DNA from 3 places in the Vogesella amnigena genome. Region 1 is predicted to be linked to each of the others. Evidence: riboswitches for the same ligand, from Rfam matches in the RefSeq annotation. Region 1 holds a riboswitch; each other region holds the start of a gene.
What was found. Region 1 has a riboswitch for glycine ahead of gcvT (glycine cleavage system aminomethyltransferase GcvT). Riboswitches for the same ligand answer to the same signal wherever they lie in the genome.

Region 1 (9,676 bases):
CATCGTGGCGGAAGACCTGGGGGCGGATATCGCGCGCAAGGTGTATTTCTTCACTGACAGCGGCAAGGTGCTGATCAAGAAGATCCGCCCGCAGCACACTCTGGTGCAGGAAGAGGAAAGCTACCGCCGCCGCATCGACCGCGACAGCGAGAGCAAGGCCGGCGGCGACGTGGACCTGTTCATCTGAGCCAGTCGAGAGTGTTGACAACGTTCCTTTGCACTGCAAAAGAGTGTTGTTTTATCAACAGGAAGGCTGCCGACTCAAGCACTTGGCTAGAGCGGCCCGGCTTTGCCGGGGCCGGTTACGCATAAGCGGGTAGTTTGTCAGTCGCCAGGGTTGGCCGCATCTGCGGCCAACCTGCTACTGCTAGCGCTCCAGCAGCGGCAGCTTGTCTGTCACCGTGGCCCAGTGTTCATGGTCCGGCAGCGGCTCCTTCTGCTCCACGATTACCGGCCATACCCTGGACAGCTCGGCATTCAGTGCCAGCATGGCGTGCTGGGCCGGCGGCAGCTCCTCCTCGGTGGTGATGGCGTTGATCGGGCACTCCGGCACGCACAGCGTGCAATCGATGCACTCGTCCGGGTCGATCACCAGAAAGTTGGGGCCTTCGTGGAAGCAGTCCACCGGGCACACTTCCACACAGTCGGTGTATTTGCATTTGATGCAGGCTTCGGTTACAACGTGCGTCATTTTTCGCCCTCCAGCGCAGCCCGTGGTGGCCGCCTCTGCTGATTATTGTTTGCCAGCCCGCATATGTCTGCTTCTGATTCCACCTATCGTGGCCGCTTCGCGCCCAGCCCCACCGGTCTGTTGCACGCCGGCTCGCTGACCACGGCAGTCGGCAGCTACCTGGAAGCTCGCAGCCGGGGCGGGCAATGGCTGCTGCGCATGGAAGACCTGGACCCGCCACGTGAAATGCCGGGGGCTGCGGCCAACATCCTGCGCACGCTGGAAGCCTTCGGCTTTGAATGGGACGGCGAGGTGGTGTACCAGAGCCAGCGTCATCACCTGTACCGCGCGGCGCTGGATCAGCTTGTCCGCCAGGGCGACGCCTACGGCTGTGCCTGCACCCGCAAGGAAATCAGCGAACAGGGGCGGCGTGGCGTGGATGGCATGGTCTACCCCGGTACCTGCCGTCACGGCGTGGCTGCAGGGCGCAGCCCGCGTGCCTGGCGGCTGCGGGTGCCGGATGCCGAACTGGGCTTCGACGACCGGCTGCAGGGCTATTACGCGCAACAGCTGCAACGCGACATCGGCGATTTCGTGCTGCTGCGTGCCGATGGCTTCTGGGCCTACCAGCTGGCGGTGGTGGTGGATGATATCGAGCAGGGCATCAGCGATATCGTGCGTGGCGCCGACCTGCTGGTGTCCACCCCGCGCCAGCTGTGGCTGCGGCAGTGTCTGGGCAGCGCGATGGTCAGCCATTGCCACCTGCCGCTGATGGTGAATGCCGCCGGCGAGAAGCTTTCCAAGCAGACGCTGGCGCCTGCCATTTCCCCAGCGTTGGCCGCACAGGAGCTGCGGCTGGCACTGCGGCGGCTGGGCCATGTCGCACCGCCGGAGGTGCAGAGCCTGGCGGAACTGTGGCAGTGGGCGCGCGGCAGTTGGTCATTGTCCACAGTGCCGGTAGGCCCGGTAGTGATCGAATAACTGCCTAAACGCTTGGCGCTAAAGCGATTTATCACGTGCTGCGGCAAGCGACTTGTCGCAAGTGTCTGAAAACTGGGCAAAACCCGACTTGCCAAGCGGGCTTTGGGCGACGATAATCGCCGCATTCCGCAGGAGAGTGCAGCCGCAGGGCTGCCGCCGAAGGCGCAAGTGCACCCGCAATCGCTCAGGCAAAAGGACTGCAAGAATCGGGCCGCAAGGCCTGCTGAATCTGGAGAGCGGCGCATAACGCGCCCACCGAAGGGGCTAACGGCGCAATGCCGGAAAATCTCAGGTGCATGGACAGAGGGGTGTGAGCTAGCGGAAAAACTCACTCCGAGGACTTGCCCAATGACGGCCCCGAAACGTACCCCACTGTTTGACGCGCATATTGCTGCCGGTGCAAAGATGGTTGACTTTGCCGGCTGGGAAATGCCCATCCATTACGGCTCGCAGCTGAAAGAACATGAAGTTGTGCGTAACGACGCCGGCATGTTCGACGTGTCCCACATGACCGTGGTCGACATCAGCGGTAGCGACGCCAAGGCCTGGCTGCAAAAGCTGATCGCCAACGACGTGTCCAAGCTGGGCTTCGAAGGCAAGGCCCTGTACTCCGGCATGCTCAACGAGCAGGGCGGCGTGGTGGACGACCTGATCGTGTACCTGGCAGCCAATGGCTACCGCATGGTGATCAACGCCGGCACTACCGAAAAAGACCTGGCATGGATGGAAAAGCAATCCGCCGGTTTCGACGTGAAACTGCAAGTGCGCCGCGACCTGGCCATGCTGGCGGTACAAGGCCCGCAAGCCATTGCCAAGGTCTGTGCCGTGAAGCCGGACTGGGCTGAAGCCATCCAGGGTCTGAAAGTATTCCAGGGCCTGCCGTTCGGCGAGTGGTTCGTGGCCCGCACCGGTTACACCGGTGAAGACGGCCTGGAAATCATGATTCCGGCTGCCGAGGCCATCAATTTCTTCAATCAGCTGCAGGCAGCCGGCGTAGCGCCGATCGGCCTGGGCGCGCGCGACACCCTGCGTCTGGAAGCCGGCATGAACCTGTACGGCCACGACATGGACGAAACTGTGTCGCCGCTGGAAGCCGGCATGGGCTGGACCATTGCCTGGAACCCGGAAGAGCGTGACTTCATCGGCCGCAAGGCACTGGAAGCCCAGAAAGCCGCCGGCGTGGCCATGAAACAGGTTGGCCTGGTGCTGGAAGGCCGCGGCGTGCTGCGCGAAGGCCTGAAAGTGGTGGTAGAGGGCGCGGGTGAAGGCATCATCACCAGCGGCACCTTCTCGCCGACCCTGAAGCATTCCATCGCCATCGCCCGTGTTCCGGCTGCTACCGGCGCCACCGCTCTGGTGGACCTGCGTGGCACCCTGACCGAAGTGCGCGTGGTGAAAATGCCGTTCGTGCGCAACGGCAAGAAAGTTTTTGAATAAGCTGGTGTATAACGACGTGGCGAGAGCGTCACCCCGGTACTACCCAATCAAGATCCAAACTATCTGCATCAGGAGAATCACATGAGCAACATCCCCGCCGAACTGAAATACGTATCCAGCCACGAATGGCTGCGTCTGGAAGCTGACGGTACCGTTACCGTGGGCATCACCGAGCATGCACAAGAGCTGCTGGGCGACATCGTGTTCGTGGAACTGCCGGCAGTTGGCAGCGCACTGGGTGATGGCGAGCAGGCTGGCGTGGTGGAATCGGTAAAAGCCGCTTCCGATATCTACGCGCCGATCGCCGGCGAAGTGCTGGAAGTGAACGCCGAACTGGAAGCAACTCCGGACCTCGCCAACAGCGAGCCGTACGGCGCAGGCTGGTTCTTCAAGATCAAGCCGGCCAACGCCGCCGATCTGGACAAGCTGCTCGACGCCGCTGCCTACGCAGCCGAAATCGGCGCCTGATCGAATTGCCCTGCCGTCTCTCGATGGCGGGGCTTTTGTTTTTTTGAATCAGGATTCCGCCACGAAAACCACGAAAAGACACGAACGATAAATTAGCAGTCACATCCGTACGATGCGACCTGTCAGGGTGGGTTCGTGTGATTTCGTGGTTTTCGTGGCCAAGATCCTGGTTCTTTAATGACGGAACCGAAGACATGTCGCTCTCGCAACTCTTCAATCATCAAGAATTCATCGAACGCCACATTGGCCCGTGCGAGGCCGAGAAGGCCGAGATGCTGGCCTACGTAGGTGCTGCCTCGCTGGAAGACCTGGTAGCGCAGACCGTGCCGGCCAACATCCGCTTCAACCGCGCGCTGGACATCCCGCCGGCGCAGCGCGAAGCCGACGCCCTGGCCGACCTCAAGGCCGTAGCCAGCAAGAACGTGGTGAACAACTCCTTCATCGGCCTGGGTTACTACCCGGTGCTGACCCCGGGCGTGATCCTGCGCAACGTGCTGGAAAACCCGGGCTGGTACACCGCCTACACCCCGTACCAGGCTGAAATCGCCCAGGGCCGCCTGGAAGCGCTGCTGAACTTCCAGCAGATGATCATCGACCTGACCGGTCTGGAAGTTGCCAACGCCTCGCTGCTGGACGAAGCCACCGCCGCCGCCGAAGCCATGGCCATGGCGCGCCGTGTGTCCAAGTCCAAATCCAACCAGTTCTTCGTGGACAGCCGCGTGCTGCCGCAGACTCTGGATGTGATGCGTACCCGTGCCGAATACTTCGGCTTCGAGCTGGTGCAGGGCCACCCGGAAGAAGCCGGCAACGGCGAATACTTCGGCGTGCTGTTCCAGTACCCGGGCGAATCCGGCGAGCTGCTGGATCTGACTCCGTACATCGCTGCGGCCAAGGCCAAGGGCGCGCTGGCCGTGGTTGCTGCCGACGTAATGGCGCTGGTGGCACTGAAGTCGCCGGCCGAAATGGGCGCCGACGTAGCGGTGGGCAACACCCAGCGCTTTGGCGTGCCGATGGGCTTCGGCGGCCCGCACGCCGCCTTCTTCGCCTTCAAGGACGACATGAAGCGCTCCGCCCCGGGCCGCATCATCGGCGTATCGGTGGATGCCAAGGGCAAGACCGCGCTGCGCATGGCACTGCAGACCCGCGAGCAGCACATCCGTCGCGAAAAGGCCAACTCCAACATTTGTACCTCGCAAGTGCTGCTGGCCAACATCGCCGGCATGTACGCCGTGTACCACGGCGCCGAGGGCGTGAAGCGCATCGCCGCGCGCATCCACCGCATGGCTGCCATCTTCGCCCACGCGGTGAAGGCTGCCGGCGGCAAGCTGGTATTCGACCGCTTCTTCGACACCGTACAGGTTGAGCTGGGCGCCAATGCGGCCAACGTTTACGCCGCTGCACTGGCAGCCGGCATCAACCTGCGCGATGCCGGTAACGGCGTGCTGGGCGTGGCCTTCCACGAAGCCGCTACCGAAGCCGACCTGAAGCAGCTGATCGAGATCTTCACCGGCAAGCCGGCCGATATCGCCGCGCTGGACGCCGCCGCTGCAGACGCCATTCCGGCCGCGCTGAAGCGTGAATCCGCCATCCTGTCGCACCCGGTGTTCAACACCCACCACAGCGAACACGAGATGCTGCGCTATCTCAAGAAGCTGGAAAACCGCGACCTGGCGATGAACCACTCCATGATCAGCCTCGGCAGCTGCACCATGAAGCTGAACGCCACCAGCGAGATGATCCCGATCACCTGGCCGGAATTCGCCAACATGCACCCGTTCGCCCCGCGCGAACAGACTGCCGGCTACCTGGAAATGATCGAAGGCCTGCAGCAGCAGCTGATGGCCATCACCGGCTTTGACGCCATTTCCATCCAGCCGAACTCCGGCGCGCAGGGCGAATACGCCGGCCTGCTGGCGATCCGCCGCTACCACGCCAGCCGTGGCGAAGCGCACCGCACCATCTGCCTGATCCCGCAATCCGCACACGGTACCAACCCGGCTACCGCGCAGATGCTGGGCATGCAGGTTGTGGTGGTGAAGACCGACGACAACGGCAACGTGGACATGACCGACATGCGTGCCAAGGCCGAGCAGCATGCGGCCAACCTCGGCGCGCTGATGATTACCTACCCGTCCACCCACGGTGTGTTCGAGGAAGGCATCAAGGAAATCTGCGAGATCGTGCACGCGGCCGGTGGTCAGGTGTACATGGACGGCGCCAACATGAACGCCCAGGTGGGTCTGACCCGTCCGGCCGACATCGGTGCCGACGTGCTGCACATGAACCTGCACAAGACCTTCTGCATCCCGCACGGCGGCGGCGGCCCGGGCATGGGCCCGATCGGCATGAAAGCGCACCTGGCGCCGTTCATGGCCAACCACGTGGTGTCCGCAGTACCGGGCGCCGTGGCCGGCCAGAGCGCGGTATCCGCTGCGCCGTTCGGCTCCGCTTCCATCCTGCCGATCTCCTACATGTACATCCGCATGATGGGCGCGGAAGGCATGAAGCACGCCACCGAAATGGCACTGCTGAACGCCAACTACCTGATGAAGAACCTGTCGGCGCACTACCCGGTGCTGTACACCGGCCGTAACGGCCGCGTGGCACACGAGTGCATCATCGACCTGCGCCCGCTGAAGGCCGCCTCCGGCGTGACCGAAGTGGACGTGGCCAAGCGTCTGATGGACTACGGCTTCCACGCGCCGACCATGAGCTTCCCGGTAGCGGGCACGCTGATGATCGAGCCGACCGAATCCGAATCCAAGGCCGAGCTGGATCACTTCATCGCCGCGATGGTTGCCATCCGCCAGGAAATCGACAAGGTGCAGAACGGTGTTTGGCCGGCGGACAACAACCCGCTGGTGAACGCGCCGCACAGCAAGGCCGACATCGCCGGCGAGTGGACCCGCCCGTACAGCCGCGAAGAAGCCTTCTTCCCACTGCCGTACGTGCTGGAAAACAAGTTCTGGCCGAGCGTGAACCGTATCGACGACGTATACGGCGACCGCAACCTGATCTGCAGCTGCCCGTCCATCGACAGCTACCAGTAAGCCCAAGGTTGGCCGCATGCGGCCAACCCCGGCATGGCAAAGCCCCGCGCAAGCGGGGCTTTTTGTTTGTGCGGGGTAGGGCGGAAGCCCGGTTACAGCGGGCGTTCCGCCGATCAGGTAGCTGCAAGATTGGCCGCAAGCGGGTAAGCCATGGCGGAATGCCCCTGCGGGGCTTCCGGCCTACGACAATGCACGGGTAGGGCGGAAGCCCGTCCTTACCGGGCGTTCCGCCAATCAGGCAGATACGGAATCCGTAGCCCGGATAAGCCGCAGGCGCATCCGGGGTCGTGCGGCCAACGATGGCCAGCCCCCGGATGCGCTACGTTTATCGAGTGTCCCCGGATGCGCTGCGCTTATCCGGGCTACACGTGGCGGGTGTCAGGCGCTGGGCAGGTCGATCACCACCCGCCACAGCGCATGGCCGGAGTGGTGGTATTTGCGCTCGAACGGGGTGAGAAAATCCTGCGGCTGCCAGCGTTCGGCCTGGCAGGGTTGGCCGCATAGCTGGCTTACCGCCAGCGCGTGTTCTTCGGCATAGGTCTGCCAGTTGCTGCGCAGTTCCAGCCGGCCGCCGAGTGACAGCGCGATAGGGAATACCGCGTGGCCGTGCCAGCGGCGTTGCAGGTGTTCCGGCTTGGGCCAGGGGTTGGGGTAGAGCATCCATTGCTGCGCCGGGCGGATGCCGTCGGCGGCCAGCAGGCGCCAGATGTCCACCATGTCGGCGCGCAGCAGCAGTGCGTTGTCCGGCAGTGGCGCCGGCTTGCCGCGCTGCAGGCGGTCCAGCGACTGGTCGATGCCGACCACGAAATGCTCCGGCTGCTGCGCCGCCAGGTTCAGCGTGGAGGCGCCCACGCCGCAGCCGGTGTCCAGCACCAGCGGCGTGCGGCCGTCCCAGGCCGCCAGCAGGGTGGCGTAGGCGGCGCGGTTGTAGTCGGCGAACGGTTTCTGGAACGGGTGCTGCGCATGGCGCGCCACTACCTCGGCCAGACGGCTGTGCGGGCCGGGTTGTGAACTGGTGACGGGGCGGGAGTTGGCGAACATGGGGAATCCGGTAAGGGTTGGCCGCATGGTGCGGCTGCTTGCTGGTACTGGTGGGCACGCTGCGCTTTGCCCACCCTATATGGGGCGTCAGGCAGTGGCAGGGTGGGCAAAGGCCTGTGGCCGTGCTCACCGCCGGGGTCGCGGCAATTTACTTGCCGCGCATGAACAGGTTATCCAGGTCGCGCATGCTGAGCCGGCTCCAGGTGGGGCGGCCATGGTTGCACTGGCCGGAGCGTTCGGTGGCTTCCATGTCGCGCAGCAGCGCGTTCATTTCAGGCAGTGTCAGCTGGCGGTTGGCGCGCACCGCACCGTGGCAGGCCATGGTGGCCAACAGCTCGTTGCGCCGCTCGGTCAGCACTTCGGTGAGGCCGAATTCGCGCACGTCCTTCAGCACCGCGCGTGCCAGCTCCACCGGGCTGCTGTCCTGCAGCCACACCGGCACGCCGCGTACGGCGATCTGGGTGGGCGATAGCGGCGCCAGCTCGATGCCCAGGCGCTGCATCGCGTCGCCGTGCTCGTGCACGGTGGCCACCTCGAACTTGTCGGCGGCAAACGATACCGGCAGCAGCAGCGGCTGCATCGGGATGGTGTCGGCCTCCAGCGCGGTTTTCAGCCGCTCGTAGACGATGCGCTCGTGGGCGGCGTGCATGTCCACCACGATCAGCCCGTCCTCGCACTGGCTGAGGATGTAGACGCCGTGCAGCTGTGCCAGCGCAAAACCCAGCGGCGGGATGCCGTCGCTGGCGTCGGGCAGCTGCTGCGGCACGCTGCCGGCAGGCGGCAGCACATAGCTGGCCGGCGCGGATGCCGGGCCGCGCTCTTCCTCGCGCAGGCCGGAGAACATCTTGTCGTACACGCCAACTGCCTCGCGCGCCACGTGCAGCGGGATGCTTTGCTGCTCGTAGCGGAACGGCTGCGGCAGTGGGCTGCGGCCAACGTTGCCGCCCCCGATACTGCCGCCGCTGCTGCGTGAGGGGAACAGCGCATCCTGCGTCGGTGCGGGGCTGTTGCTGCCAGCAGGGTTGGCCGCAAGGGCGGGTTCGCCATCGGCCAGGTGCACGGCCGGGGTCTGCCCGGCGGTGGTGCTGGCCAGTGCGCGCTGCACGCTGTGGAACAGGAACTGGTGCACCGCCTGGCTTTCGCGGAAGCGCACCTCGATCTTGGTGGGGTGCACGTTCACGTCCACATTGGCCGGGTCCAGCGTGAAGAACAGCGCATAGGCCGGGTGGCGGTCGTGGTGCAGCACATCGCGGTAGGCCTGGCGCAGCGCGTGCTGCGCGGTCTTGTCGCGCACGAAGCGGCCGTTTACATAGAAATACTGCGCGTCGCGGCTGGCCTTGGAGTAGGTGGGGCTGGCGATGAAGCCGGTCAGTGTCAGGCCGGCGGCAATGGTTTCCAGCGGCAGCGCCGCCTCGACGAAATCCTTGCCCAGCAGTGCCGACACGCGCTCGGCCAGGCCCTGCTGCGGCAGCCGCCACACTACCTTGCCGTTGTGGCGCAGGATGAACTCCACCTGCGGGTGCGCCAGTGCGATGCGCTCGAAAGTGGCGGCGCAGTGCGCATACTCGGTGTTCTCGCTCTTCAGGAATTTGCGCCGCGCCGGGGTGTTGAAGTACAGGTCCACCACTTCCACGCTGGTGCCGGCCGGGTGCGCCGCTGGCTCCACCGGGTGCAGGGTGCCGTCAATGGCGATGATCTGGTGCGCGTGATCGGCGTCATGCGGGCGGCTGGTGAGGGTGAGGCGCGATACCGAGGCCACGCTGGCCAGGCCCTCGCCGCGAAAGCCCAGCGTGGACACGCTCTCAAGATCATCCAGGCTGCCGATCTTGCTGGTGGCGTGCCGGTCCAGCGCCAGCGGCAGCTGCTCGGCGACAATGCCGCTGCCGTTGTCGGTAACGCGAATCAGCTTGATGCCGCCCTGGGCCAGGTCGACGGTGATCTTGTCGGCACCGGCATCCAGGCTGTTTTCCAGCATTTCCTTCAGCGCCGAGGCCGGGCGTTCTACTACCTCGCCGGCGGCGATCTGGTT
Region 2 (9,676 bases), on a different contig from region 1:
GCAAAAACAAAAGGGTTGGCCGCATGCGGCCAACCCTTGCTTCACCAAAGCTCCCAGCTTACATGGCGATGTAGCGGTCCGGACGGTGGTTGAAACCGATCACCATATTCATCGCCACCGCCCCCAGAATCGAGCCCAGCAGCGCCGGCCAGCTCACCAGCAGCAGCGAGGTGGCCAGGATCAGCAGATCCAGCCCCAGCTGCAGCTTGCCGGCGCGGATGCCGTAACGGTCCTGCAGGTACAGCGCCAGGATGTTGAAGCCACCCAGGCTGGCCTGGTGTCGGAACAGCGCAATAAATCCCATGCCCATCATCAGCCCGCCCACCAGGCCGGTATAGAACGGATTCAGCCCGCCCAGGTGCAGGAACTGGCCATGCATGCTGGTGAATACGGACAACAGGCTCACTGCAATAAAGGTTTTCAGCGTGAAGCGCCAGCCCATGCGACGCCAGGCCAGCCAGTAGAACGGCAGGTTGATCACAAAGAAAATGGCACCAAACGGCAAGCCGGTGCGGTAATGCAGCAGGAAGGCAATGCCGGCGGTGCTACCGGTGAGCAGGCCGGCCTGCTTGAACATTGTCACCCCGAATGCCACCAGCAGAGTGCCGATCAGGATGGCCAGCACATCTTCCAGCAGGCTGTGGGTCAGGTGGTCAGGCGTGGCGTTCATGCTGCTGCGACTAAGAGTACTCATGATGGATATTGCAATGCAACAAAAGAAGCGGCCATTTTACTTTTCCACCCCAATTACCACCAGCATCCAGATCAAGAATCCACAAAAACGCAATTCAGTGCCACTTTGACAAAAATAACGCGCCTACAGCGCAATATTGCACCGTAGGCGCGTAACTACAGCCGTCTGCTTACTGCCCGCGCAGCCAGCCGGCCAGCGCACGGATATCTTCCGGCGTGGTGCGGCAGCAACCGCCGATGCAGCTGGCGCCGGCAGCGCGCCATTGCCTGGCTGCGTCGGCAAAGGCCTGCGGCTCGCTGCTGCCGTGCCAGGTCTTGGTCACCGGGTCATAGGCCTCGCCGGAATTCGGGTAGGTCAGCAGCCGCTTGCCACTGGCTTGCGCCGCAGCCTGCAGCAGCGGGGCAATGTGGCGCGGCGCGGTGCAGTTCACCCCCACCGCCACCACTTGCGCAAATGGCTCCAGCGCGGCGATGGCAGCGGCCAGCGGCGTGCCTTCGCTCAGGTTGGCATCGTCGCGGCAGGAGAAGCTGATCCACGCGGCAGCATGTGGAAACTCCTCTTGCAGCAGCCGTGCCAGCGCCACTGCCTCTACCTGGCAGGGAATGGTTTCGCAGGCCAGCAGATCCGGCCCGGCCGCCAGCAAGGCGGCAATGCGCGGGCGGTGGAAATCCATCAGCTGCTGTTCGCTAAGGCCATAGTGACCACGGTATTCCGAGCCATCGGCCAGCATGGCGCCGTAGGGGCCTACCGAGGCGGCCACCAGCGGCCGCATGCGGCCAACCCGGTTGTGCGCGTCGGCCCAGAAGGCATCGCGCGCCTCGCAGGCCAGCTGCACCGACAGCTGCATCAGCCGCGTGGCCTCCACTTCGTCGATGCCGCGCCGGGCAAAACCGGTAAAGCTGGCCTGGTAGCTGGCAGTAGTGGCCACGTCGGCGCCGGCCACGAAGTAGTCGTAGTGCACATCGCGGATCAGCTGCGGCTGCTCGATCAGCACTCGCGCCGACCACAGCGCGTCGTTCAGGTCGCAACCACGGCGCTCCAGCTCGGAGGCCATGGCACCGTCCAGTACGATGGGGGTGGTGTTATCGAATACGGCAAAGGGATCCTGCACTTGCTGCTCCTTGCAATGAAAAACCCCGGCCTGGGCCGGGGCGGGAATGCGTGACGCGGGAATCAGAGCTTGAAGCGTGCAACCAGCGATTTCAGCTCATCGCCACGCTGTGCCAGCATGTTGATGGTGGCCAGTGCTTCCTGCAGGCTGATATCGGTCTGCTGCGCCATCACGTTCACACGTTCGGCACTGCGCGCCATCTCGTTGGTAGCCACGCCCTGCTCTGCCGTGGAGGAGGTGATTTCCCCCATGCGCGAGGAAATCTCTTCGGCATTGGTCTTGATCACTTCCACCTTGTCGGCGGCCTGGCGCGACAATGCTACACCAGATGCCACCTTCTCGTTGGTGGTGTCGGCGTGTTCGATGGCCTCGCCGGTACGGCGGATCACGGTATCGATCATCTCGGCAATCTGCACGGTGGCGGTAGCGGTACGCTCGGCCAGCTTGCGCACTTCGTCGGCCACCACGGCGAAACCGCGACCGGATTCGCCGGCACGCGCGGCCTCGATGGCGGCATTCAGCGCCAGCAGGTTGGTCTGGTCGGCGATGTCGCGAATCACGCCCACGATGCCCTTGATCTGCTCGGACTGGCCGGACAGGCTGCCCATCACGTTATGCAGCGATGCCACCGCATCCTGAATCGACTGTACTTCGCGCTCCACCTCGGCCATGGCGCGATGCGATTCCACCGAGTTGGTGCGCGACTGCGCCACCAGGCCTTCGGTTTCGCCCACGTGGTCGGCAATGTGGTTGATGCTGACGGTGATTTCCTCGATGGTGGCCGCGGTAGCGGACAGCTCGGTGGACTGCACGCGGGAATCCTGGCCGATCTTTTCCGCCACGCGGCTCAGCTCGCTGGCGTCGCGCGCCAGTGCGTCGGACTCCTCGCGCACGGTGATGAACATCTCGCGCAGCTTGGCAACAAACTGGTTGAAGTCATCGGCAATCTTGCCCACTTCATCCAGATTGCCCACCGGCAGGGTCTTGGTAAGGTCGCCATGGCCGCTGGCCACTTCCTTCATTGCCTTGTGCAGGGTGCCCAGGCCGGACAACATGCGCGCCACACCGACATACGCGAAGATACCAGCCAGGATCATGCCGGCCACGGCCAGACCTACCATCACCATCAGCAGCTGGCGTACCGGCGCCATGGCAGCCGCATGCGGCACGGCCACACCCAGCAGCCAGGTCGTATTCGGTACCGGGAACAGCGCCACCATCTGCTTGCTGCCATCCAGCTCGGCAAACTGGATCTGGCCATCCTTGTTCAGCGCGTTCAGGTCAAAGCCCGGAATCACGTCGCTGATCTTCTTCAGACCGGAATCCTTCTGCGGATGGGCAATCACGTCGCCAGCGGCAGTAATCAGGAAGGCGTAGCCATCGCCCGGCAGCTTGGCGGCAGTCACTTCCTCCACCACCCGTGCCAGGGTCACGTCACCACCGGCCACGGCCACCAGCTGACCGCCATCCTTGCGCGCCTGGGCAAAAGTGATGATCGGGCGCTTGGTAGCGGCATCGATATACGGCGGCGAAGCGATTGGGCCGTTGGCATCCTTGGCCGCCAGGAACCACGGACGGCCAGTCGGGTCGTAGCCCGGCGGCACCGGCGAACCGCCGGTGAACTGGGTCATGGTCTTGTCCGGCTGGCCAACATACATGTCATCGAACTTACCGGCCTGCTGTGCCTGGTCGAGAATGGGCTTGAGTTCACCGGTACCAAAGCGCGGCAGTACCGATGCCACGATGGTCTGGCGCACCTGCACCCACTCGGAGACAAAGCTCACCTTGTTGTCGGCCGCCATCTTGATCTGGCCTTCGATCTGGCTCTCCAGCGTGGAGCTCATCTTCCAGTAGGCCACGCTACAGAAGACGACGGCCAGGGCTGCGATGACCAGCAGCACAAACGCCATCAGTTTTGCGCGCAAAGACATGATTGGTTCTTCCCCTGTTTATTGAATTATGGAGTTGGGTTTTGCTACAAACGAGGGCTGGCCTCGTTCCTTTTATAGTCAGAAATCAATTTCGTGTACTTTTGCTTGCGCCACCGTGCACAAGCTAACGACATTTGATTTAAAACAATTTTACATTTTCGATATGTTAGGTTTAAGCCGGAAAAATTTCCACTAGAAGCTGAAGAAAGTTCCCGATGGCCGTTCCCGGCAAGATGCCAGCCTTGCTAGCCCGCTCGCTGTGCACCACTCAAGGAGCACGGCCGTGGATTCGGCAGCAAGCATTCCGCGGCAAGCCGATCAGCAATTGCTGCAACTGCACATCGAATACTGTCCGACATGCGTTGACAGCCCGCGCCGGCTTCTCTAGATTGCGCCAAGCCACGCGGCCAATTTCACAGGTTGGCCGCCACCAGTGCAGGAGAGACTGCCCGGGCCTTGCGCCTGGCGGCAGCGCCGAAGGGGAATCGCCCCAGAAACTCTCAGGCAAAAGAACTGCTCTGGTCAGGCACTCTGGAGAGTAGGCCCGCAGCCGCGCGGCCTCGCCGAAGGCAGCATGGCCAGTACACACTGCGCCGCAATCTCTCAGGCAAAGGGACAGAGGGGGCATCGTCCGGTGATACCGGGCGGACGCCCATCCATCTGTCTGCCACACCCAGCAGACCGTCTGCCCGTCACCGCCCGTTTTGCAAGGCGCGGTGCGGCCAACCTTTTGCCGCCAGCGCCGGTGACCAAGGAGATACCCAATGTTTACCCAGGACATGCAGATTGCCGGCTTCGACGACGCCCTGTGGGCCGCCATGCAGGCCGAAGACCAACGCCAGCAGGACCACATCGAGCTGATTGCCTCCGAAAACTACACCAGCCCGCGCGTGATGCAGGCGCAGGGCAGCCAGCTCACCAATAAATACGCCGAGGGCTACCCCGGCAAGCGCTACTACGGCGGCTGCGAGCACGTGGACGTGGTGGAGCAGCTGGCCATCGACCGTGCCAAACAGCTGTTCGGCGCCGACTACGCCAACGTGCAGCCGCACTCCGGCAGCCAGGCCAATGCCGCCGTGTACATGGCGCTGCTGGAGCCGCACGACACCGTGCTTGGCATGAGCCTGGCCCACGGCGGTCACCTCACCCACGGCGCCAAAGTCAACTTCTCCGGCAAGATCTATCACGCAGTGCAGTACGGTCTGAATCCGGAAACCGGCGAGATCGATTACGACGAAGTGCAGCGCATGGCCAATGAATATCAGCCGAAGATGATCGTGGCCGGCTTCTCCGCCTACTCGCTGATCGTGGACTGGAAGCGCATGCGCGAGATCGCCGACAGCATCGGCGCCTACCTGTTCGTGGACATGGCGCACGTGGCCGGTCTGGTGGCTGCCGGGCTGTACCCTAACCCGATTCCGCACGCCCACGTGGTGACCACCACCACCCACAAGACCCTGCGCGGCCCGCGTGGCGGCCTGATCCTGGCTGCGGCCAACCTGGAGCTGGAGAAGAAGCTGAATTCGGTGGTATTCCCCGGCATTCAGGGCGGCCCGCTGATGCACGTGATCGCCGCCAAGGCCGTAGCGTTCCAGGAGGCGCTGCAGCCGGAATTCGTCGACTACCAGAAGCAGGTACTGGCCAACGCCCGCGCCATGGTGGCGGTGTTCCAGGAGCGCGGTTACAGCATTGTGTCCGGCAAAACCGACGACCACCTGTTCCTGCTGAGCCTGATCGACAAGGGCCTTACCGGCAAGGCTGCCGACGCCGCGCTGGGCGCCGCTCACATCACCGTGAACAAGAACGCGGTGCCGAACGACCCGCAAAGCCCGTTCGTGACCAGCGGCATCCGCATCGGCACCCCGGCCATCACCAGCCGTGGCTTCAAGGAAACCGAGGCGCGCCAGGTGGCGCACTGGGTGTGCGACATCCTCGACGACATCGAGAATCCGGAAGTGAGCGCGCGTGTAAAACGCCAGGTAGCGGAGCTGTGCGCCGCCTATCCGGTCTATCGTTAAATAGTAGTGAACGTTGCGGCCAACCCTGGCCGCAACGTATTGTCCAATAACACGGGCTTACCGCCTGTAAACCGGGCGCCGCCAACCCACGGCGGCGCCGCAACCAGACAAGAGAAGCAGCATGGCTATCAGTGTTTTCGACCTGTTCAAGATCGGCATCGGCCCCTCCAGCTCCCACACCGTCGGCCCGATGCGCGCCGCGCGGCAGTTTGTTGCCCGCCTGGAAAAAGACGGCTTGCTGGCCGCCACCACGCGCGTGAAATCGGAAATGTTCGGTTCGCTGGGCGCCACCGGCAAGGGGCACGGCACCGATACCGCGGTGCTGCTGGGTCTGGCTGGCGAACAACCCGACTTGGTCGATACCGACGCCGTGCCGCAGATACTGGCCACCATCCGTACCGACAAGGCCATCAACCTGCTCGGCCAGCAGCTCATCGCCTTCAACGAAGCGGAAGACCTGCTGCTGTACAAGCGCAAGGCCCTGCCCTACCACCCCAACGGCATGATCTTCGAAGCCTTCGACGCTGCCGGCAACAGCCTGTCCAAGCGTGCCTACTACTCGGTAGGCGGCGGCTTCGTGGTGGACGAGGCAGCGATCGATGCCGGCTTTGTGCCGCCGGGCGTGACCGAACTGAAGCACCCGTTCAAGACCGGTGCCGAGCTGCTGGCGCTGTGTCAGCGCCACGGCAAGAGCATCAGCCAGATCATGCTGGAGAACGAGCTGGCCTGGCGCAGCGAGGGAGAGGTGCGCGCCGGTCTGCTGCAGATCTGGCAAGTGATGCAGGGCTGCGTGCAGCGCGGCTGCAGCCACGAAGGCATCCTGCCCGGCGGCATGAAGGTAAAACGCCGCGCCGCCGACCTGTACCGCAAGCTCACCAATGCGCCGGAAGCCGCACTGCGCGACCCGCTGACGGTGATGGACTGGGTAAACCTGTACGCACTGGCGGTGAACGAGGAAAACGCCGGCGGTGGCCGCGTGGTAACCGCCCCCACCAACGGTGCCGCCGGCATCATCCCCGCAGTGCTGCATTACTACGCGCGCTTTGTACCGGGCGCCAACGACGATGGTGTGGTGCGCTTCCTGCTCACCGCCGGCGCCATCGGCATCCTGTTCAAACTCAATGCCTCCATCTCCGGTGCAGAAGTCGGCTGCCAGGGCGAAGTTGGCTCTGCCTGTTCCATGGCCGCCGGCGCACTGGCGGAAGTGCTGGGCGGCACGCCGGAACAGGCGGAAAACGCCGCCGAGATCGGCATGGAGCACAACCTGGGCCTGACCTGCGACCCGGTGGGCGGCCTGGTGCAGGTGCCGTGCATCGAGCGCAATGCCATGGCGGCGATCAAGGCCATCAACGCCGCGCGTATGGCACTGCGTGGCGACGGTCAGCACTTTGTGTCGCTGGACCGGGTGATCAAGACCATGCGCGACACTGGCCGTGACATGAGCAACAAGTACAAGGAAACCGCGCGTGGCGGCCTGGCGATCAATGTGATCGAGGTGCCGGTGAACATCGTGGAGTGCTGATGCCCATCTGCGGCCAACCCTGGCCGCAGACAAGACAACGCCCGCAAATGCGGGCGTTTTTCATGGGCAACCGTAAATACCGACTTAGCGGCTTGACCTCCAAGACGGCATCTATTCACCACGTAGGTTGCGGCCCTGCGCAGCGAAGCCCAACGTTTACCGCGTCAGGTTTTGTATCCGCTGCGCGGATGATGTTTGAAGTCGCCGGTTCCGCCCGGCGGACGGGCCAGGGGGCGTGCCGCCGCCCCCTCGCGACCCCGCTCGCCCCTTATGGTCCGCGAAACCCCGGCCAAAAAGGCATTCGCCAGGCGCCGGCAATTCGCCGTTTGCTAACGTCAAACGGCTCAGCTGCCGTCTTAAAACCTGGCGAACACCATTTTGGCCGGCGCTCCCCGTGGGGCAGTTTGGGCGCTTCACAACGTTGGCCGCAAATTTTGTTGCGGCATGACCGCCCAAACGGTATCTGCGGTGTTACGCGGTATCCGTTGCACACAAACAAAAAGCCCGGCATTGCTGCCGGGCTTTGCTGACTTGCGTCGAGAGGCTTACTGGGCCGCGGAAGCAGCAGCTGCCGGAGCGGCGCCACCACCAACGGTTTCCATCACGGTCCACTGACCGTTCTGTACCTTGTACACGGTAATGCCACCGTCTTTCAGGTCGCCCTTCTCGTCGTAGGTCCAGTTGGAAGAGGTCACGCCATCCTTGTACTGGATCTTGGCCAGTACCGGCAGGTACTTGGCCGGCTCGGCGGAGTTGGCTTCCTTCATGGCGGCGATCAGCACGCGGGTAGCATCGTAGCCGTACGGGGAGTAGGTAGCTACGTCCATGTTGAAGCGGGCCTTGTAACGGGTAGCGTAATCAGCACCCTTCGGCATCTTGTCCAGCGGCAGGCCAGCCAGCGAGGCGATGGTGCCTTCGGCTTCCTTGCCAGCCAGCTGCAGGAAGTTCGGGGTCTTGGTCATTTCGCCGGATACCAGCGGAGCCTTCAGACCCAGGCGCTTCATCTGCTTGGCCATCGGAGCGGACTGCGCATCGGCGCCACCGTAGAACACCACGTCCGGCGATACGCCCTTGATGGAAGTCAGGATGGCGGCAAAGTCGGTAGCCTTGTCGTTGGTGAATTCACGCTTCACCACTTCGCCACCGGCTGCCTTCACTGCCTTCTCGAATTCGTCGGCCAGACCCTGACCGTAAGCGGTGCGGTCGTCAACGATCACGATCTTCTTGGCGCCCAGCTTGTTCACCACGAACTGGCCCATTACCGAACCCTGCTGGGTGTCGGAGGTCATGGAACGGAAGGTGGTCTTGTAACCCTGGGTGGTGAACACCGGGGAGGTCGCCATGGCTACCATCGGGATGCCGGCGTCAGAGTAGATCTTGGAAGCCGGGATGGAGGTGCCGGAGTTGAAGTGGCCAACGATACCGGCCACTTTGTTGTCGACGAACTTCTGAGCCAGCTGGGTGGCGATCTTCGGGTCAGCCTGGTCATCTTCCGCTACCAGTTCGAAAGTCACCGGCTTGCCATCGATGGACGGCTTCTCGGCGTTGGCATCTTCGATTGCCAGGGTCACGCCGTTCTTGTATTCCTCGCCGTAGTGAGCCTGCGGGCCGGTCAGCGGGGCGGCAAAGCCGATTTTCACCACGTTGCCGCTGGCTTCTGCAGCCGGAGCGGAAGCGGCGTCGGTAGCAGCCTGGTCTTTCTGGCTGCAACCTACGATAGCCAGGGCGGCAGCAACAGCAAGGGATACGCTGGTCAGTTTGTTCAGTCGCATGTCGTTTCTCTTCTCTTTGTGTGTCAGGGTTTGCTCGTGCCAATGGATTTTGTCGATTGGCGAACGTTTACAACAAGGCAGGCGGCATTATTTCAATGCCGCCCGCCCCGCGCAAGTCCAATCAGTCTCCGATGCTCATCAGACTCGCATTACCGCCAGCAGCCGTGGTATTCACGCTAATGGCACGCTCCACTACCAGTCGGTGCAGGTTGTAACCACCCTGCTCGACCAGCAACAGCGGAATCAGGGCACCGTCGCGACGGGCCAGCGTCTGGCGCAGGCGTTCGGCATCCGGGCCGGCATACAGCAGCGCGGTCACGTCGGCTGCCTCTACCTTGTCGGCCACTTGCACCGCGCTCTTGAGCTGTGCGGCCAACTGTTGTGCGGCGCTGTTGTCCTGCAGCAGCACCTGGTTGCCGGTGGCAAACGCGGCCGCCACCTGCATCACCAGTGCTTCCAGATTGTCTGCCCAGCAGGCCACCAGGCCACGCGGCGCAAACAGCAGGGTATTGAGTTCGCCGGTGGGGCCCGGCAGGTTGGCCGCATGCTTCAGCGGCGAATGGCTGCGTGCCGCGGCAATCACCTCCTGCAGATGCTTGCGGGCACCATCATCCAGTTTCAGCTTGGG
Region 3 (9,676 bases), on a different contig from region 1:
TGCATTTTACCGTTAGCGGCTGCGGCCGGCACGCACCGCCGCTGGCCACGGCACAGACTGCGGTGCAGCAAAATCGGCTAGAATAGCCGCTCGTTGCCGCTTCAAGGCTGGCGCCGTTTCACACCAAGGAGAATTCCCAAGATGTTCCAGTCCGCCCTTATCCAGGATCTGCAAGCACGTGGCCTGATCGCACAGCAAACCGATGCGGCAGCCCTCGACGAACTGCTGACCAAGGAGAGCGTGACTCTGTATTGCGGCTTCGATCCGACCGCAGACAGCCTGCATATCGGCAGCCTTGTACCCATTCTTATGCTCCGCCGTTTCCAACAGGCAGGACATAGCCCCGTTGCGCTGGTTGGCGGCGCCACCGGCATGATCGGCGACCCCAGCTTCAAGGCCACCGAACGCAAGCTGAACACCCCGGATGTGATTGCCGGCTGGGTAGACAAGATCCGCGACCAGGTATCGCCGTTTCTGTCGTTCGAAGGCGCCAACGCCGCCATCATGGCCAACAACTACGACTGGTTTGGCGGCATGGGCGCGCTGGAGTTCCTGCGCGACATCGGCAAGCATTTCTCGATCAACCAGATGATCAAGAAAGAAGCAGTGCAGCAGCGCATCAGTCGTGAAGATCAGGGCATCAGCTACACCGAATTCAGCTACAGCCTGCTGCAGGGCTATGACTTTGCCGAACTCAACAAACGTCTTGGCTGCAAACTGCAGATCGGCGGCTCCGACCAGTGGGGCAATATTACCGCGGGTACTGACCTGACTCGTCGACTCAACCAGGAGCAGGTATTTGGTCTGACCATGCCATTGGTCACCAAGTCCGACGGCACCAAGTTCGGCAAGACCGAGTCCGGCACTATCTGGCTGGATGCCAAGAAGACATCGCCATACGCGTTCTACCAGTTCTGGATGAACACCGCCGATGCCGACGTGTACAAGTTCCTGCGCTACTTTACCTTCCTGTCGCTGGACGAGATCGCCGCCATCGAGGAGCAGGACAAGAGCAGCGGCGGCAAGCCGCAGGCACAGCGCATCCTGGCGGAACAGGTAACCGCGCTGGTGCATGGCCAGGCCGCAGTGGAGGCCGCGCAACGGATCAGCGCCAGCCTGTTCAGCGGCAGTGTTGCCGACCTGACGGAATCCGACCTGGCACAGCTGGCGCAGGATGGCATGCCCAGTGTCCAGCTGCCACGCGACAATGCCGGCCTGATCGACACCCTGGTGGCAGGCGGCCTGGCCAAGTCCAAGTCTGAGGCCCGCACCTTCATCCAGAGCGGCGCGGTGAGCATCAACGGCTACAAGGCAGACAGCCTGGAACACCAGATTGCCGATGGTGAGCGCCTGTTTGGCCAGTACAGCCTGCTCAAGCGCGGCAAGAAGAACCACACCCTGATCTGCTGGCAGTAAACCCGCTGCCACACCCCCAACGGGGCCGGCGCACGACAGCATCACCTGTTACGCGCCGGCCCCGTTTTGCTGCCGCCATCCCGCGCCAGCCCCACCGCAATCGGTGCCATCTCCTGCTGCCCGCCGGCAAATACTATGCAGTTTGCGTGCTTGCAGCTATATATTGATAAGAATTCATTCAAACTCGTTTTGCCGCCTATCGCCGTCTCGCCACACCTCGACCTGACCTGAAATGCCCATACAGGGGGCACGCAACAAGAAAGGCGACCTAGACTCATGCGACCACCACCCAGCAGCCATCACGCTCGCTTGCTGCGCACCGTCTGGCCTTTTGTGCTGGTGGCCATACTGCAGGCTGCCGTCAGCGGCATCAGCCTGTACATGCTGTCGAATGTGCGCGCCTATGTCAGCGGCGAGAGCCTGTGGTCGAAGGGGCAGAAAGATGCCATTCACTATCTGAAGCTTTATGCCGACAGCGGCGACCCGCTGCTGTTTCAGCGTTACCAGCAAGCCATCGCCATTCCGCTGGCGGACCGTGACGGCCGACAGGCGCTGGATGCCGCCGAGCCTGATCTCGCGCGCGCCGGCAGCAGTTTCATACAGGGCGGCAACCACCCGGACGACGTCCCCGGCATGATCTGGCTGTACCGCAATTTCCGCCACGTCAGCTACCTGAAAACCGCCATCCAGCACTGGACCGCCGGCGACCATCACCTGCTGCAGCTCACCGAGCTTGCGGCCAGCATGCATGCCACCTTCAGCCACCACCGCCCCAGCCCTGAGGAAATACGCAGCTGGGCGGCGCAGATCCGCCACATCAACGAACAGCTCACCCCGCTGGAAAAGGCCTTCTCCGATTCGCTGGGGGCCGCCTCCCGCTTCATCCAGCAGCTGCTGCTCACCGTCAACGTACTGGCCAGTGCACTGCTGGTCATGCTGGCAACCCGGCGTACCAGCAAGCTATTGCGACAGCGCACCGCATTCGAACAAGCCCTGAACGAAGAAAAGGAACGCGCTCAGGTTACCCTGGCCTCGATTGGCGATGCCGTCATCACCATTGATGAAGCCGGCTTCATCTCCTACATGAACCCGGCAGCCGAGCAGCTCACCACCTGGCTGGACGAACAGGCACGCGGACTGCCGCTGAACTCCATAATCCGCATGCTGGACGAGCAGAACCAGCAACAAGACGGCCAGCTGCTGGAAGAGATACTGAGCGGAAAAACCAGCGGCAGCAGCCAGCATGCCCAGCTGATGGTGCGCCTGGACGGCAGTGCCATTGCCATTTCCCTGGTTGCCGCGCCGATCTTCAGCCATGGCCGTGTCAGTGGTGCGGTACTGGTGCTGCACGACATGACCCGCGAGCGCCAGTACGTTGCCAACCTGTCCTGGCAGGCCAGTCACGATGCGCTCACCGGCCTGGTAAACCGCCGCGAATTCGAGCAGCGCCTGGAGCTCGCCATCGAGCGGCAGGCCAGCAGCAGCAAGCCGGTAGAACATGCGCTGATGTTTCTCGACCTGGACCAGTTCAAGCTGGTGAATGACACCAGTGGACACGCAGCCGGCGACGAGCTGCTGCGCCAGATCTGCACCCTGCTGCAAAAACAGTTGCGTGACGGGGACACCCTGGCCCGGCTGGGCGGCGACGAATTCGGCATCCTGCTGGAGCACTGCCCTGCCATTCATGCCGGCCAGATTGCCGAGGCGTTGCGGCAAACCGTGCAGGATCTGCACTTTGTCTGGCAGGGCCGGCCGTTCAATACCAGTATCAGCATCGGGCTGGTGCATCTTAGCCGGCCACTCAGCACCCTGGCCGAAGCCCTGCGCGCTGCGGATGTCGCCTGCTACATGGCCAAGGAAAAGGGGCGCAACCGGGTGCAGGTCTACCATCCGGACGACTCGGAACTATCGATGAAGTACGGCGAGATGGCCTGGGTGCAGCGCATCCACCTGGCACTGGAGGAAAACCGCTTCCGTCTATACATGCAGCAGATCGCGCCGCTGCACGAAGAGGCGTCCAGCGGCGTCCATATCGAGTTGCTGCTGCGGCTGCACGATGAATTCGGCCGCCTGGTACCGCCGATCAGCTTCATCCCGGCGGCGGAGCGTTACGGCCTGATGCTGCTGATCGACCGCTGGGTGGTGCAGCAGGCATTTGCCACCCTGGCTGCCAGACAGCATTGCCGTAAGGGGGCCCCCATTGCCACCTGCGCCATCAACCTGTCCGGCAACAGCATCGGCGACGATGCTTTTCTCGATTTCGTGCGCGAGCAGTTCCGCCAGCATGCCATTGCACCGCACAGCATCTGTTTCGAGATCACCGAAACCAGCGCCATCGCCAATCTCAGCGATGCCACGCGCTTTATTGCCGAGCTGCAGCAGCTGGGCTGCCGTTTCTCGCTGGATGATTTCGGCTCCGGCATGTCATCGTTCAGCTACCTGAAACACCTGCCGGTGGACTACCTGAAGATCGACGGCAGCTTCGTCAAGGACATGCTGGACGACCCCATCGATCACGCCATGGTGGCAGCCATCAACCACATCGGCCACGTGATGGGCAAGCGCACCATCGCCGAGTTCGTCGAAACGCCGCAGCTGATGCAGGCCGTTGGCCTGCTGGGCATCGATTATGCCCAGGGCTACGCCATCATGCGGCCGCAACCCTTCACCTGCGACTGCGAATTGCAGACAAACTTTCCGCATGGTTGCCAACCGCTGACAGATGCACTGAACCAGGACCGCGACGCCGAGACGCGCTGACCGCAGGCCGACTGTGGCAAAAACACATCAATTCCCATATAAATCAGCAATTTATTTTTACAGCGACATGCGAAGGCCGCCCCTGACGGCATTGCCATAAGCGACCGCTTTCATTTTGACCGCGACGCAAATCCACCTATTTTCCTCCCGGCGCAATCCCCACCGCCAGGCGCCCTGCCATCGCCATGGCCAGGCGCTCCACCGGCGGCATTGACGCCCGACAACCCGCTCTCTAGATTGGGTCGCAGCCACATCAGGCAGACAGGAGAGATCGCCCGGTTGCAAAACCAGCGGCGGCGCCGAAGGGGAATCGCCCCGAAAACTCTCAGGCAAAAGGACTGTCTGCCCAGGCTCTCTGGAGAGCAGGCGCCCGCATGGCGCCTCGCCGAAGGCAGCACGGTGCGTACACGCGCACCCAATCTCTCAGGCACACGGACAGAGGGGGCAAGCAAGGTCGCTAGCGACCACCCACCCCCATTTACCGGGCTTGCGGCCAAGGTTGGCCGCAGCCTTTGTCTGGAGAGCGCCATGTTTACCCGTGATATGCAGATTGCCGGCTTCGACGACGCCCTGTGGGCCGCCATGCAGGCCGAAGACCAACGCCAGCAGGACCACATCGAGCTGATTGCCTCCGAAAACTACACCAGTCCGCGCGTGATGCAGGCCCAGGGCAGCCAGCTCACCAACAAGTACGCCGAGGGCTACCCCGGCAAGCGCTACTACGGCGGCTGCGAACACGTGGACGTGGTGGAGCAACTGGCCATCGACCGTGCCAAAGCGCTGTTCGGCGCCGACTACGCCAACGTGCAGCCGCACTCCGGCAGCCAGGCCAATGCCGCCGTGTACATGGCGCTGCTGGAGCCGCACGACACCGTGCTCGGCATGAGCCTGGCCCACGGCGGCCACCTCACCCACGGCGCCAAGGTCAACTTCTCCGGCAAGATCTACCACGCGGTGCAGTACGGCCTGAATCCGGAAACCGGCGAGATCGATTACGACGAAGTACAGCGCATGGCCAATGAGTACCAGCCGAAGATGATCGTGGCCGGCTTCTCCGCCTACTCGCTGATCGTGGACTGGAAGCGCATGCGCGAAATCGCCGACAGCATCGGTGCCTACCTGTTCGTGGACATGGCCCACGTAGCTGGCCTGGTAGCCGCCGGCCTGTACCCGAACCCGATTCCGCACGCCCACGTGGTGACCACCACCACCCACAAGACCCTGCGCGGCCCGCGTGGCGGCCTGATCCTCGCTGCGGCCAACCCGGAGCTGGAGAAGAAGCTGAATTCGGTGGTATTCCCCGGCATCCAGGGCGGCCCGCTGATGCACGTGATTGCCGCCAAGGCGGTGGCATTCCAGGAGGCGCTGCAGCCGGAATTCGTTGATTACCAGAAGCAGGTGCTGGCCAACGCCCGCGCCATGGTGCAGGTGTTCCAGGACCGTGGCTACAGCATCGTCTCCGGCAAAACCGACGACCACCTGTTCCTGCTGAGCCTGATCGACAAGGGCCTTACCGGCAAGGCGGCCGACGCCGCGCTGGGCGCCGCCCACATCACCGTGAACAAGAACGCGGTGCCGAACGATCCGCAAAGCCCGTTCGTGACCAGCGGCATCCGTATCGGCACCCCGGCGATCACCAGCCGTGGCTTCAAGGAAACCGAAGCGCGCCAGGTGGCGCACTGGGTGTGTGACATTCTCGACGACATCGAGAACCCGGAAGTGAGCGCGCGTGTAAAACGCCAGGCTGCAGAGCTGTGTGCCGCCTTCCCGGTATACCGTGAAACCAGCGGGAGCTGATCATGGCCCTCAGCGTGTTTGATCTGTTCAAGATCGGCATCGGCCCGTCCAGCTCGCATACCGTCGGCCCGATGCGTGCCGCGCGGCAGTTTGTCGCCCGTCTGGAAAAAGACGGTCTGCTGCCGGCAGTGGCCAGCGTGCGCTGCGAGCTGTTCGGCTCGCTGGGCGCCACCGGCAAGGGCCACGGCTCCGACATTGCCGTGCTGCTTGGGCTACAGGGCGAGCTGCCGGACGAAGTGGATACCGATGCGGTGCCGGGCATGGTGGCGGCGATTCGTGACAGCAAGCGGCTGCGGCTGCTTGGCAGCCACGAAATCGCCTTTGCCGAGGGTGAACATCTGGTGCTGCACAAGCGCAAGACACTGCCCTTTCACCCGAACGGCATGACCTTTGAGGCGCGTAACGATCAAGGTGAAGTGCTGGACAAGCGCGCCTACTACTCGGTGGGAGGTGGCTTCGTGGTGGATGAGGCGGCAATCGATGCCGGCTTCACCCCACCGGGCAGCGAGGAGCTACGCCACCCGTTCAGCAGCGGCGCCGAACTGCTGGCGCTGTGTCAGCGTGAAGGCAAGAGCATCAGCCAGATCATGCTGGAAAACGAGCTGGCCTGGCGTAGCGAGGAAGAAGTGCGTGCCGGTCTGCTGCGTATCTGGCAGGTAATGCAGAACTGCGTACAGCGCGGCTGCGCACAGGAAGGCATTCTTCCTGGCGGCATGAAGGTGAAACGCCGTGCTGCCGACCTGTACCGCAAGCTCACCAATGCCCCGGAAGCCAGCCTGCGCGACCCGCTGACGGTAATGGACTGGGTAAACCTGTACGCACTGGCGGTGAACGAGGAAAACGCCGGCGGCGGACGAGTTGTCACTGCGCCCACCAACGGTGCTGCCGGCATCATCCCTGCCGTGCTGCACTACTACGCGCGTTTTGTGCCGGGTGCCAACGAGGATGGCGTGGTGCGCTTCCTGCTCACCGCTGGCGCGATCGGCATCCTGTTCAAACTCAATGCCTCCATCTCCGGTGCCGAAGTCGGTTGCCAGGGCGAAGTCGGTTCGGCCTGCTCGATGGCAGCCGGCGGCCTTGCCGAGGTAATGGGCGCGACGCCGGAGCAGGTGGAAAACGCCGCCGAGATCGGCATGGAGCATAACCTGGGCCTGACCTGCGACCCGGTGGGCGGCCTGGTGCAGGTGCCGTGCATCGAGCGCAACGCCATGGCGGCGGTAAAGGCCATCAACGCGGTGCGCATGGCACTGCGCGGCGATGGCCAGCACTTTGTGTCGCTGGACCGGGTCATCAAGACCATGCGCGACACCGGCCGCGACATGAACAGCAAGTACAAGGAAACCGCGCGTGGCGGCCTGGCGATCAATGTGATTGAGGTGCCGGTGAATATCGTGGAATGCTGATGCCCGCTTGCGGCCAACCCTGAGCGCAAGCCTGGGGCTGCTGCATAGAAAAACCGCCCTGCCTTTACTGGCAGGGCGGTTTTTTTGAATGGCTCGCTAACGCTTATTCTGCGCGCGGGGCACGGCGTTCGCCGCCATGGCCACCCTGACGCGGACCGCTGCTGCCGCGGCGATCGCCGTAGCTGCTGCCACCACGGTTGCCTGCGTAGCCGGAACCCGGCTTGCGGTCGCCGTAGCCACCACGACGCTGGCCGTCACGAGCACCGGCGCCTTGCGGACGACGGCCTTTCGGCGGACGACGGGTCGGCTCCATGCCCTGGATCACGGCTTCAGCCAGCTGGCGCTTCAGGTATTGCTCGATACGACGTACGCGGTGGAATTCGCGCGATTCGGCGATGGTGATCGCCACGCCGCTGCGGCCGGCACGACCGGTACGGCCGATACGGTGCACGTAGTCTTCCGCCTGCTTCGGCAGATCGTAGTTCACTACCAGGCCGATGCCCGGTACGTCGATGCCGCGAGCGGCCACGTCGGTAGCCACCAGGATCTTGATGCGGCCACGACGCAGGTCGTTCAGGGTGCGGTTACGCCAGCTTTGCGGCATGTCACCATGCAGGCAGGCTGCGGAGTAGCCCATGTCGCACAGCTTGTCGGCGATTTCTTCGGAACCGATCTTGGTAGCGGTGAACACCACGGCCTGGTCGAAGTTGGACTCCTTCAGGATGGCGTCCAGCAGACGGTTCTTGTGGTTGTTGTCATCGGCGTACAGCAGATGTTCTTCGATGCTGCCGCTGTCATCCTTGCGCTCGATCTCGATACGCTGCGGATCGCGGGTCATGCGCTCGGCCATCTTGCCGACGATGCCGTCCAGGGTAGCGGAGAACAACAGGGTCTGACGCTCGGCCGGGGTGGCGGCAACGATGGTCTCGATGTCTTCGATGAAGCCCATGTCCAGCATGCGGTCGGCTTCGTCCAGCACCAGCATTTCCAGGCGCGAGAAGTCGATGCGGCCGGAGCGCATGTGGTCCATCAGGCGACCCGGGGTAGCCACGATGATGTCAACCGGGCGCGACAGTGCGCGGGTCTGGAAACCGAAGGAAGCGCCGCCTACCAGGGTAACGGTGCGCAGGAAGCGCATGCCTTCACCGTAAACCATGGCGTTCTTTTCCACCTGCTGTGCCAGTTCGCGGGTCGGGGTCAGCACCAGTACGCGCGGGCCGTTACCCGGGCCTTTGGAACGCTCGCTGATGCGGGTCAGTGCCGGCAGCAGGAAGGCTGCGGTCTTGCCGCTACCGGTTTGTGCGGAAACCAGCAGATCGCGACCGGCGATAGCTGCCGGTACGGCTTCGGCCTGTACCGGAGTCGGGGTATCGTAACCGGCTTGTTCCAGGGCTTTGGCAACAACAACGGGAAGTCCGAGATCGGAGAAATGCATATCAATCCTTTCAGTCCGGCTGGATAAGCCGGGTGTAAGCCCGCTTGAGGGGTAACAGGTCATCGAACCAACCTGACAAGCGGCAAACAGCGGTCCTGAAAGCAAGGACATGGCGGCAACAGGCCAAAAGGCGTCAGAGGCGATGAAATATCAGAGGCCGACGGCGCGGGTAGAATCCGCCGGCTAATTTCGAAGAGGGCGCACTATAACGAAAATATTTTGCCATTGCAAGAAATATTCAACGACAACAGCGGCAAGCCACTGATTTTGCAATGCCACGCCAAAGTGTATGCAAAAAATCACCAAGCATCAGTGGTCAGCCAGGCCAGCGTTTCCACGGTCGGTCGTGTCGGCCGGTATTCCGCGGCGCACCAACCGCGATAACCCAACGCATCCAACTGCTGCAGATACTGGCGCAGCGCCAGTTCACCACTACCCGGCTCGCCCCGCCCCGGCGCATCGGCAAACTGCACATGGGCAATGGCGGGAAGATGTTTCGACAGCAGCGCCGGAATGTCCTGCTGCATGCGCGCCATGTGATACAGATCGATCTGCATGCCAATGTCACGACTATTGCAAGTCGCCAGCAGCACGGCCAGCTCGTCGGCGGTGCGTAGCAGAAAGCCTGGCATATCGATATCATTGATTGCCTCGCACACTACACGGATGCCATGCGGCCGGAAAAAGTCCGCCGCAGCATCGAGGTTGGCCGCCAGCGTGGCCAGTGCCTGCTGACGGCTGACACCCTCCGCCAGCCTGCCGGGCAGCACATTCACCATGCGCACACCCAGTGCCTGGGCATAGGCCAGCGCCTGCGGCAGCGCGGCGGCAAACTCCGCCTGCAGCCGCGGCTGTGCGGCCAACC

Region 2: it holds a riboswitch for glycine, as region 1 does, so the genes downstream of both, glyA (serine hydroxymethyltransferase) here and gcvT (glycine cleavage system aminomethyltransferase GcvT) in region 1, are expected to answer to the same signal.
Region 3: it holds a riboswitch for glycine, as region 1 does, so the genes downstream of both, glyA (serine hydroxymethyltransferase) here and gcvT (glycine cleavage system aminomethyltransferase GcvT) in region 1, are expected to answer to the same signal.

What each region holds. Positions count from the first base shown of each region.
Region 1 covers NZ_JBHRYH010000043.1:27,915-37,590, reverse strand. Annotated here, with positions in the region: gene cheD (chemoreceptor glutamine deamidase CheD) at 1-187, shown strand, start outside; gene fdxA (ferredoxin FdxA) at 368-691, opposite strand; gene gluQRS (tRNA glutamyl-Q(34) synthetase GluQRS) at 755-1,651, shown strand; glycine riboswitch at 1,771-1,861, shown strand; glycine riboswitch at 1,871-1,965, shown strand; gene gcvT (glycine cleavage system aminomethyltransferase GcvT) at 2,000-3,088, shown strand; gene gcvH (glycine cleavage system protein GcvH) at 3,170-3,556, shown strand; gene gcvP (aminomethyl-transferring glycine dehydrogenase) at 3,751-6,606, shown strand; gene trmB (tRNA (guanine(46)-N(7))-methyltransferase TrmB) at 6,985-7,647, opposite strand; gene mutL (DNA mismatch repair endonuclease MutL) at 7,796-9,676, opposite strand, start outside.
Region 2 covers NZ_JBHRYH010000015.1:4,691-14,366, reverse strand. Annotated here, with positions in the region: gene ACFOKJ_RS06955 (YitT family protein) at 59-694, opposite strand; gene mmuM (homocysteine S-methyltransferase) at 864-1,805, opposite strand; gene ACFOKJ_RS06945 (methyl-accepting chemotaxis protein) at 1,868-3,736, opposite strand; glycine riboswitch at 4,163-4,262, shown strand; glycine riboswitch at 4,264-4,359, shown strand; gene glyA (serine hydroxymethyltransferase) at 4,501-5,754, shown strand; gene ACFOKJ_RS06935 (L-serine ammonia-lyase) at 5,876-7,276, shown strand; gene ACFOKJ_RS06930 (branched-chain amino acid ABC transporter substrate-binding protein) at 7,822-9,048, opposite strand; gene putA (trifunctional transcriptional regulator/proline dehydrogenase/L-glutamate gamma-semialdehyde dehydrogenase) at 9,170-9,676, opposite strand, start outside.
Region 3 covers NZ_JBHRYH010000042.1:42,938-52,613, reverse strand. Annotated here, with positions in the region: gene tyrS (tyrosine--tRNA ligase) at 142-1,416, shown strand; gene ACFOKJ_RS13650 (EAL domain-containing protein) at 1,693-4,176, shown strand; glycine riboswitch at 4,429-4,527, shown strand; gene glyA (serine hydroxymethyltransferase) at 4,705-5,973, shown strand; gene ACFOKJ_RS13640 (L-serine ammonia-lyase) at 5,976-7,376, shown strand; gene ACFOKJ_RS13635 (DEAD/DEAH box helicase) at 7,480-8,811, opposite strand; gene ACFOKJ_RS13630 (hydroxypyruvate isomerase family protein) at 9,111-9,676, opposite strand, start outside.